Regions from separate parts of the Sinomonas sp. genome, predicted to be linked through region 2. Evidence: riboswitches for the same ligand, from Rfam matches in the RefSeq annotation. Region 2 holds a riboswitch; the other holds the start of a gene.

The links. A riboswitch is a leader RNA that binds a small molecule or an ion and turns the genes downstream of it on or off. The one in region 2 is predicted to bind fluoride.
Region 1: linked by a shared signal. The riboswitch ahead of V7053_RS11700 (respiratory chain complex I subunit 1 family protein) and the one ahead of V7053_RS12635 (2,3-bisphosphoglycerate-dependent phosphoglycerate mutase) in region 2 are both predicted to bind fluoride.

The regions. Positions count from the first base shown of each region.
Region 1 covers NZ_DAIUJO010000066.1:301-4,465, forward strand. Annotated here, with positions in the region: partial or broken gene V7053_RS11690 (hypothetical protein) at 1-520, opposite strand, end outside; gene V7053_RS11695 (MutS-related protein) at 517-2,124, opposite strand; fluoride riboswitch at 2,406-2,478, shown strand; gene V7053_RS11700 (respiratory chain complex I subunit 1 family protein) at 2,564-3,520, shown strand; gene V7053_RS11705 (hypothetical protein) at 3,523-4,165, shown strand, end outside.
Region 2 covers NZ_DAIUJO010000074.1:14,584-18,748, forward strand. Annotated here, with positions in the region: gene V7053_RS12620 (fluoride efflux transporter FluC) at 1-25, opposite strand, end outside; gene V7053_RS12625 (universal stress protein) at 25-585, opposite strand; gene eno (phosphopyruvate hydratase) at 578-1,870, opposite strand; gene V7053_RS12635 (2,3-bisphosphoglycerate-dependent phosphoglycerate mutase) at 1,942-2,691, opposite strand; fluoride riboswitch at 2,711-2,790, opposite strand; gene V7053_RS12640 (hypothetical protein) at 2,840-3,652, opposite strand; partial or broken gene V7053_RS12645 (MutS-related protein) at 3,649-4,165, opposite strand, start outside.

The DNA of each region.
Region 1 (4,165 bases), on a different contig from region 2:
CGTAGGGCTTCAGGTGCTTCAGGTGCGCGGCAGCATCGTCGAAGAATTCCTCGTCCAGCTGGGCGCGGATGGTGTCGAAGAAGTCCCGCAGGGCGGGCGAGCGGACAGCTCCGCTGTTGGCGTCGGCCATGGCCCGCAGGTGCCGCAGCCTGTCGAACTGCAGCTGGAGGGACTGGGTCGAGCGTCTGATGATGCCGTCGGGGTAGCGTTCGAAGATGCTGCGGTAGACGTGCCGGTCCGCCTCGAGGGCCTCGACGGCGAGCCGGTAGAGGTCCCGGGCGAGGCCCGGCGCGGACAGGAAGTCCGCCAGGACCCGCTGCCGGTGCACGAGGACGTCAGGGTCGCAGGGGGCCGAGAGCAGGATGGTGCGGGAGACGGCGCGCACGAAGTCGTCCCCGTCGGCCATGGCGTCCAGGATGGGGCCGAGTTCGAGGTCAACGGCCAGGTCGCGCTCGAGCGGCTGGAGCTTCTCGCGGGGACGGAAGTGGCTGCGCTCGGGATGGAGCAGGTGGGTCTTCATCGCGTCAGCCTCCCCCGGAGGGTCTCGTAGTCGAGCCGGTGCCTGCGGGCCAGGGCCACGGCGTGGGCGAGCCCGTCGGGCCGGCGGCGGACGAATTCGAAGGTCCTGGCCGTAGGGTCGTCGGGGTCGGCGCGGGTGGAGATGCTCACGGTGGCCTCGCTGGCGTCGGCGAGCTCCTCCACGAAGGTCACGCACACGCACAGGGCCCCGAGCGCGTCGATGCGCTCGATGACTCTGGAGCCGAGGTAGACGGCGTCCTCGAGGGAGGTGGAGGTGAAGATCTCGTTCAGCACGATCACGCTGTCCCCGGTGGCGGCGGCGAGGGTGGCGCGCACGTCCAGGAGCTCCTCGTGGAGCTTGCCGACCGTGTCGGTGTGGGACTCGCCGCGTTCGAAGTGCGTGTACACGGCGTCGGGCAGGAACAGCTGTGCCCGGCGGGCGGGGACGGTCAGGCCGAGGGCGCCCAGGAAGTGCAGCTGCCCGAAGGCCCTGGCGTAGGTCGTCTTCCCGCCCTGGTTCGGGCCGGCGACGACCATGATCCGCTCGCCGTCGTCCAGGTCGATGGGGTTCAGCACGATCGCCCGGGGCGGGTCCGCGCCCCGGGCGCCGTGTGCCAAGGCCAGGTCGAACGCGTCCTGCACGTGCACCTCCTTGGATTCCCGGCCCACGTCCGGGTAGCAGAAGGGCAGGCCGTCCCGGGCCAGGGCCTCGGTGTGCTCGAGCCAGGCCAGGTAGAACTGGGCATCCCGGTCGAACTGTGCCAGCAGGGGCGCGATGAAGCGCTCGTAGGTCGCGGTGAAGGCATCGAGGTTGGCGAACTCGTCCGGGAACAGGCCCGCGACCATGTCCAGGACCTGCGCCTCGACGTGGTCCATGTCCACGGACGAGGACCGCTGCTCCACGTGCTCGGCGTCCTCGGGCTGCTCGAAGCGGGCGAAGGTGTCCCGGACCCGGGCGTTGTAGTCCTCCTCCCCGGCGTAGGCGCGCACGGTGACGGTGGGGCCCTTGATCTGCAGCAGGTACCGGACCCGGCCCAGGCCCTCGCGGACCGACCGGCCCTCCTCGCGCAGCGCGGCGAAGCCGGCGGATCCGGCGTAGTCGGCGAGCCGGGCGGAGAAGCCCGTCAGCGCCCTCGACCTCGGTCCGGCCTCCAGGGTGCGGGCCAGGGCGAGGACGGCGTCCGTGTAGAGCACCGCCGCGTCCAGGGACCAGGCTTGGCGCTGCCGCCGGTAGTGGAGCTTGCCTGCCTGCTCCAGGGCGGAGCGCACCGAGCGCATGGAGGCGGCGAAGGACTCCACGCCCCTGCGCAGGCCCGGTTCTTCCAGGTCCCTGAAGACCTCGTGCCGGTACGCGACGGCGTCCTCGTCGCCCAGGGGGGCCAGGAAGGATCCTCTGAGGTCGTACTGCGCCCTCCCGGCCAGGACCGCGTCGATGATGTGCCCGAGGTGCAGGTCCTCGAGGAACGCGGACCCGTCCGGTACCGTCGGCGGCCTGGGTGAATGCGTCGCGAAGAGGAGGCTGCTCTCGGCCTCTCCCTCGGGCACGGGAGGGATGGCAGGCTCCGTCGCACCGGCGGCCGGTCGGGAGGAGGATGGGGTCTTCACCGCGGGCGGTCCTTCCCTCGGAATCGGAAGGACCCATAAGCCGTGCGGCGGTCTCGGCCGCTCCGGCGGCCGGGGCGAGGTCCATCGCCCGATTGGATTGTAGCAGGGGGCGTGCGCGACGCCAGAGGCGGATTGCGGCCGGCGCCTTCTGCGAGGGCAGGGACGAGCGGCTGCTCCCCCGTGCTCAGGGGAGGTCCGGGGATCCGCGGGGTGAGGCTGAGCGGCATTCCACAGGGAGGCACTGCGGCTCATTGACCGGTCCAGAACGGGCATGGTCTACTGGGCGGCACGGCGATGGAGCTCGCCGGGGCCCTGGGCCCGAACCGCAGCGATGCTGATAGCCCCTGTGACCGCGAGGCACAGGCATGCGCTGCAGGAGGAATCCCATGGCTAGAGCTCGCCCGTTTCCGCCCGGGACCGGGCCCCGGGGGCTGTCGCGATGACGCTGCCGCTGCCCCTGATCCAGGCCCTGCAGGTCCTCACCGTTGCCCTCGGGGCGCCGGGGCTCTCCGGGGCGATCGCGCAGATCGAGGCGCGCTTCCAGGGGCGCCGGGGCCCGCGGGTCCTCCAGCCCTACTTCGACCTGGCCAAGCTGTTCGCCAAGGAGTCGCTGGCGCCGCACGGGGCGGGCTTCCTCTTCCTCCTGGCGCCCTTCCTGGCGTTCTCCTGCTACCTGACGGTCCCGCTGCTGATCCCGGTGCTGACCAGCTACGCGCTTCCGCTGGGCAGCATGGGGGACATCCTCGGCGGCGGGTTCATCCTCGCCCTGGCCAGCTTCATGGTCGCCGCCGCGGCCGCGGGGACGGGGAGCGCCTACGCCCAGCTCGGCTCGAGCAGGGCGAAGGCCTTCGGGGCGATCACCGAGCCCGTGGTGCTGATGGTGGTCTTCACCGTGGCCCTGCTGACCTCCACGGACCTTCCCTACGTGCTCGCCGCCACCGTGGCCAGCGGTCCCGCCCAGATCGTCCGCCCTGCGCACCTGCTCGCCTCGGCCGCCCTGTTCATGGTGATCCTGTTCGAGACCGGGCGCATCCCGATCGAGACCCACACCGGGACCACCGAGCTGGGGATGATCGAGGAGGCCCGCCCGTTCGAGCACTCCGGCCCGTACCTGGCCCTGCTGAGGTGGGGGTCCCAGGTGAAGCAGCTGGTCCTGTACGTGATCTTCCTGAACGTGTTCGTCGCCCCTTGGGGGCTGGCCTCGGACACCAGTGCAGGTGCGGTGGCGGTCGCCGTGGTCGCGCTGGCCGCGAAGGCACTGGTGCTGGGCGCCGCGGTGGCACTCATCGACAGCACCTTCGCGAAGCTGCGCCTGTTCAAGATCACCGAATTCGTCGCCGCGGCGTTCCTGCTGGTCGTCCTCGCAGTGTTCACCCTCTACCTCGGAGGTGGGTGAGGATGCCGCTCCAGGCCCTGTTCCAGCAGGTCCCGTTCCAGGCCTCGGGCGTGGCCGCGCCGCCGGTGTTCGAGGGGGTGGCGAACGCGATCGCTGTCGTGGTGCTCCTGCTCGAGTTCGGGATGCTGCGGGCTGCCCTGCTGCGGGCGCAGGTGCGGCTCTACGCGGGGCAGTCGGTGGCGGTGAGCCTGCTCGCGGCCGCGGTGGCGGCCGGGCGGGGCATCCCGGAGCTCTACGTCCTGGCCGGGCTGTCGCTGGCGCTGAAGGCGTTCGTGGTGCCGCTGGTGGTGCTGCGGCTGCTGCGCGACGCGCGCACGGAGATCGCCGGCAGCGGTGCGCTGGGGGTCGCGAGCGAGGTCGTGGTCTCGATCGTCGTGGCGGCCTTCGGGTTCTTCACGGTCGGCTCGCTGGGCATCGCCTCGGACGTGCTCCCCGTGTCGGCCCTGAGCCTGGCCTTCGCGGTGGTGCTGGTCTCCTTCGTGCTGATGATCCTCCGGCGCGACGTGGTGAGCCAGGCCATCGGCTTCTTCTCCCTGGAGAACGGGGTGTCGATGGTGAGCCTGGTGGTGGCTGCGGGCCTGCCGCTGATTCTGGAGGTCGCGTTCCTGTTCGACCTGCTGGTGGCGGTGGTCGTGTTCGGGGTGC
Region 2 (4,165 bases):
CCCTCCTGTGGGGCTGTGGGTCCATCAGGCCTCCCCGTGGCGGTGTCGCCGGTGGTGGTGCTGGCCGAGGGGGATGACGACGACCGGCCGGTCCTGCCGGTGGGCGAGGCGGACGGCGACGGAGCCTGCGATGCGCTCCTCGAAGCGTGCGTCGAGCCCGTGCTCGCGGGTGCCCACGACGATGAGCGAGGCCCCGACTTCCGCGGCGTAGGCGTCGAGGGCGTGGGCGGTCTCGCCGGAGAGCGCGGCGAACCGCCAGTCCACGCCCGTGCCCATGAGCTGGTCGCGGATTCCGTGGTAGAGGTCGGAGCGGAACCGGGCGGCGTCGTCGTCGACGATGTCCGGGTCGATCGGCAGCACCTCGACGCGGCCGCCGGGCTCGTGCTCGGCGAAGGTGGAGGGGTCGGCCCACGCGCAGACGAGCCCGACGCCGAGGCTGTGGGCCAGGTCTGCTGCCCGGTGGACCACGGCCAGGCCCTGTCCGGGGGTGACGCCGGCCAGCACGGGTCCGCTGAGGCGGCGGGGCCGGTGGCCGCCGTCGTCGGGGCTGGGCAGGGCGGCGTCCTCGTGGCGGTGCTCAGGCATGGTCTCGGCCCTCCGTCAGCCGGGGGAGGCCGTAGGGGAGTCCGGGGTTATCGGCGGCGATCTCCAGGAGGCGGTTGTACTTCGCGGTCCGCTCGCCGCGGGCCGGGGCGCCGGACTTGAGCTGGCCGCAGCCGGCTCCGACGGCGAGGTCGGCGACGAAGGTGTCCTCGGTCTCCCCGGAGCGGTGGGAGACCATCGCCCCGAAGCCGCCCCGGGCGGCGGCCGTGAGTGTCTCGAGGGTCTCGGTGACGGTGCCGGCCTGGTTGGGCTTGATGAGCACGGCGGTGGCGGAGCGGGTGCGGATCGCCTCGCGGACCCGTTCGGCGTCGGTGACGAACACGTCGTCGCCGACGACCTGCACCCGGTCCCGCAGGGCTTCGGTGAGGGCGGCCCAGCCGGGGGCGTCGTCTTCGGCGAGGGGGTCCTCGAGGCTCCAGATCGGGTAGTCGCCGATGAGGCGGGCGTAGTAGTCGGTCATCTGCTCGGAGGTGAGGGTGCTGCCGGCAACCCGGTAGGCGGTGCCGTCGTGGAAGGAGTTCGCAGCCGGGTCCAGGGCGATGGCGACGCCGTCCCGGCCCGCGGCCAGCCCGGTGTCGGCGATGGCGCCCATGATCAGCTCCAGGGCTTCCTCGGGGCGGGCGATCTGGGGGGCGAAGCCGCCCTCGTCGCCGAGGCCTCCGGCGAGGCCCTTGCGCTTCAGGCTGGCCCCGAGGGCGTGGTAGACCTCCGCTCCCCACCTCAGGGCCTCCGGGTAGTCGGGGGCGCCGAGGGGGGCGACCATGAACTCCTGGAAGTCCAGGGGGTTCGCGGCGTGCTGGCCGCCGTTGAGGACGTTGAAGTGCGGCACCGGCAGCCGCGGCTGCTGTCCGAGGACCTCGGCGATCCACGCGTGCAGCGGGGCGCCGGCGCGGGAGGCGAAGGCACGGGCCAGTGCCATGGAGACGGCGACGGTGGCGTTGCCGCCGAGTCGGGCCTTGCCGGGGGTGCCGTCGAGGGCGATCAGGGCGCGGTCTGCGTCGGCCAGGCTCGACCACGGCCGGGAGGTGAGCAGGTCTGCGATCTCGCCGGTGACGCCGGCCACAGCGGCCGTGACGCCCTTGCCGGAGTAGGCGGGGCCGCCGTCGCGGAGTTCGACGGCCTCGTGGGCTCCGGTCGAGGCGCCGGAGGGGGCCGTGGCGGCGCAGACGTGCCCGTCGGTGCCCTGGATCCATACCCGCACGGTGGGGTACCCGCGGGAGTCGAGCACCTGCAGCGCCCTGACGCGTTCGATTTCCAGCTCGCCCATCTCTGCTCTCCTGTCCGTTGTTCCTGCTGGTGTCCTTGTCCGTGCCCGCCGCCCGGGATGGGGCCGGGTCCTCATGTGCCGCCCTCGGCGGCGATGCGTGCAGCCCCTGCATGGGCGGCCTCGGGGTCGAGGTAGGCCCCTGCCCGTGCCGTCGGCTCCATGTCCTCGGTGAACCGGTAGAGGAGGGGCTGCCCGGTGGGGATGTTCAGGGCCTCGACCTCGTCGGCGCCCAGGGAGCCGATGACCATGCACAGGGCGCGCAGTGTGTTCCCGTGCGCCACGACCAGGGTCACGCCTCCGCCGCGGAGGGCCGGGACGAGGCGGGCGTGCCAGAAGCGCCGGACGCGCTCGGCGACCTCGGCGAGGGACTCGGTTGCGGGCACGGCCTCGGGGGGCAGGGCGGCCATGGCGGGGCTGGCCCGGATGGCGGCGAGCTGATGGGGCGGCATCGGCGGCGGGGCGCCGTCGTAGGAGCGGCGCCATGCTGTGAAGGCCGATGGCCCGAGCTCCTGGAGCACCTGGGCCCGGGCCTGCCCGGTGAGGGACCCGTAGCTGCGTTCGTTCAGCTCCCACGCCTCGGTGCAGGGAACGCCGGGAGTGCCCAGACAGGCCAGGACCGTCCTGGCGGTCTCGGCGGTCCGGCGCAGCGTGGAGGTGAAGACGGCGTCCACGCGCAGGTCCGCCGCGGCCATGAGGTGCGCGGCCGCGCGGGCTTCGGTGTACCCGGCGCCGGTGAGGTGCGGGTCGAGCAGGCCGGTGAACCTGCCTTGGGCGTTCAGGGCGCTCTCGCCGTGGCGCAGCAGCACGAGTGCTCCGGGCACAGTCCACCTACCTCTCCGCGAAGGGGTAGGAACCATCGGCCACCGTGGCGGTTCGGGCACCTCTGGGGTGTCCAGGCGGGATCCATCGCCGTCACCAGACCCTATCGGGCGTCCTCCTTCCTGGTCCACATCCGTGCCCTGTGTCGCGTCACTGTGAGAGCGCCAGGGGCGGGCCCCAGCCGGCGAAGAAGCCGAGGGCCTCGATCCAGGAGGCGTCCTCCTCCGGGCCTGCGGGCGCGCCGCGCTCTGTCATGGACTCGGTCAGGCGCAGCATGCGGGAACGGATGGCCCGCAGTCTGGCGGCCACCGCGCCGCGCACGGTCTCCTCCAGGGGCCCCAGGGCGGCGAGGTGGGCCCTGCACCTCCGCACGGGGTCCTGCTGTCCCCTGTCGGGGTCGGGGTCCGGGTCGGGGTCGCAGGCGGGGCAGACGCGCCCGCGCCACACGGGGGCGGTCTGGCGGCACCAGGCGCGGGTGTGCTCGAGGGTGTTCGCCTCGTCGGTGAGGGCGGCGGTGTCGGAGCCGGCATAGCCCATCCGCAGCCCGGTGTGCTCGGGACCGGCCATCTCGGTGCAGATCCGGCACGGCGCCGTGGGCACCAGGATCCTCTCCGGGTGGCGGTGCAGCAGGCCGGCCGGGCGGTCGAGGCCTGCGGCGACGTGCTCGAGCAGGTCCTCGTAGAGGATCGTGACGTCGAAGGGCTGGTGCCCCGCCCGGGCCCCGGCCCCGGTCTGCCAGAGTTCGATCTCCACGACCGCGTAGCCCCAGGTGTGCCTCGGGCACAGCCCCAGGGAGGCGCGCAGGATGCTGCGCAGGCCCGGTTCCATGATGTCCCCGTGCACGAAGGACCACAGCTGGCGCACCTCCTCCGGCTCCAGGACGAGGGGGCCGGTGGGCGGCAGCAGTGCCGGGGGGTCCGTCCGGGACTGCCGTGCAGCGGTGTTGCGGGTGTCCTCGCTCATGCCTGCTGGTCTCCTTCCTGCCCGCGGCCGGCGCGGGCGGCCTCGGGGGCGCCGAAGACGTCGCGGTAGAGGTCGGGGCCGTAGCTGGTGGTCTCGGGGGCGCCCGGGACGAGCCGGTAGGTGCGGTGCCCGTCGGGGGTCCGTTCGGCGCGCAGGAACACCGCCCCGGGGGGCTTCTGGCGGTGCAGGCGGTCCGAGAGGTGGTACATGTGGGTGACGAAGACCGGCCTGGCCCCGGCTTCGAGCAGGGCGCGCAGGATCTGGCGGGCGACCTCGGAGCCTTCGCGCTCGTTGGTGGAGGCGAAGGACTCGTTGAACAGCAGCAGGGACCCGGGGCGGGTGTGCTCGGCCAGGGCGCTCATGCGCACGAGCTCCTCGTCGAACTTCCCGCTCTGCAGGGCCGCATCCTCGGCGCGGGCGAAGTGGGTCAGCACGGTCGGGGCGAGGCTGGAGGCGAAGGCCTCGGCCGGGGCGAACATGCCGGCCTGGGCCATCACCTGCGCCGCTCCGATG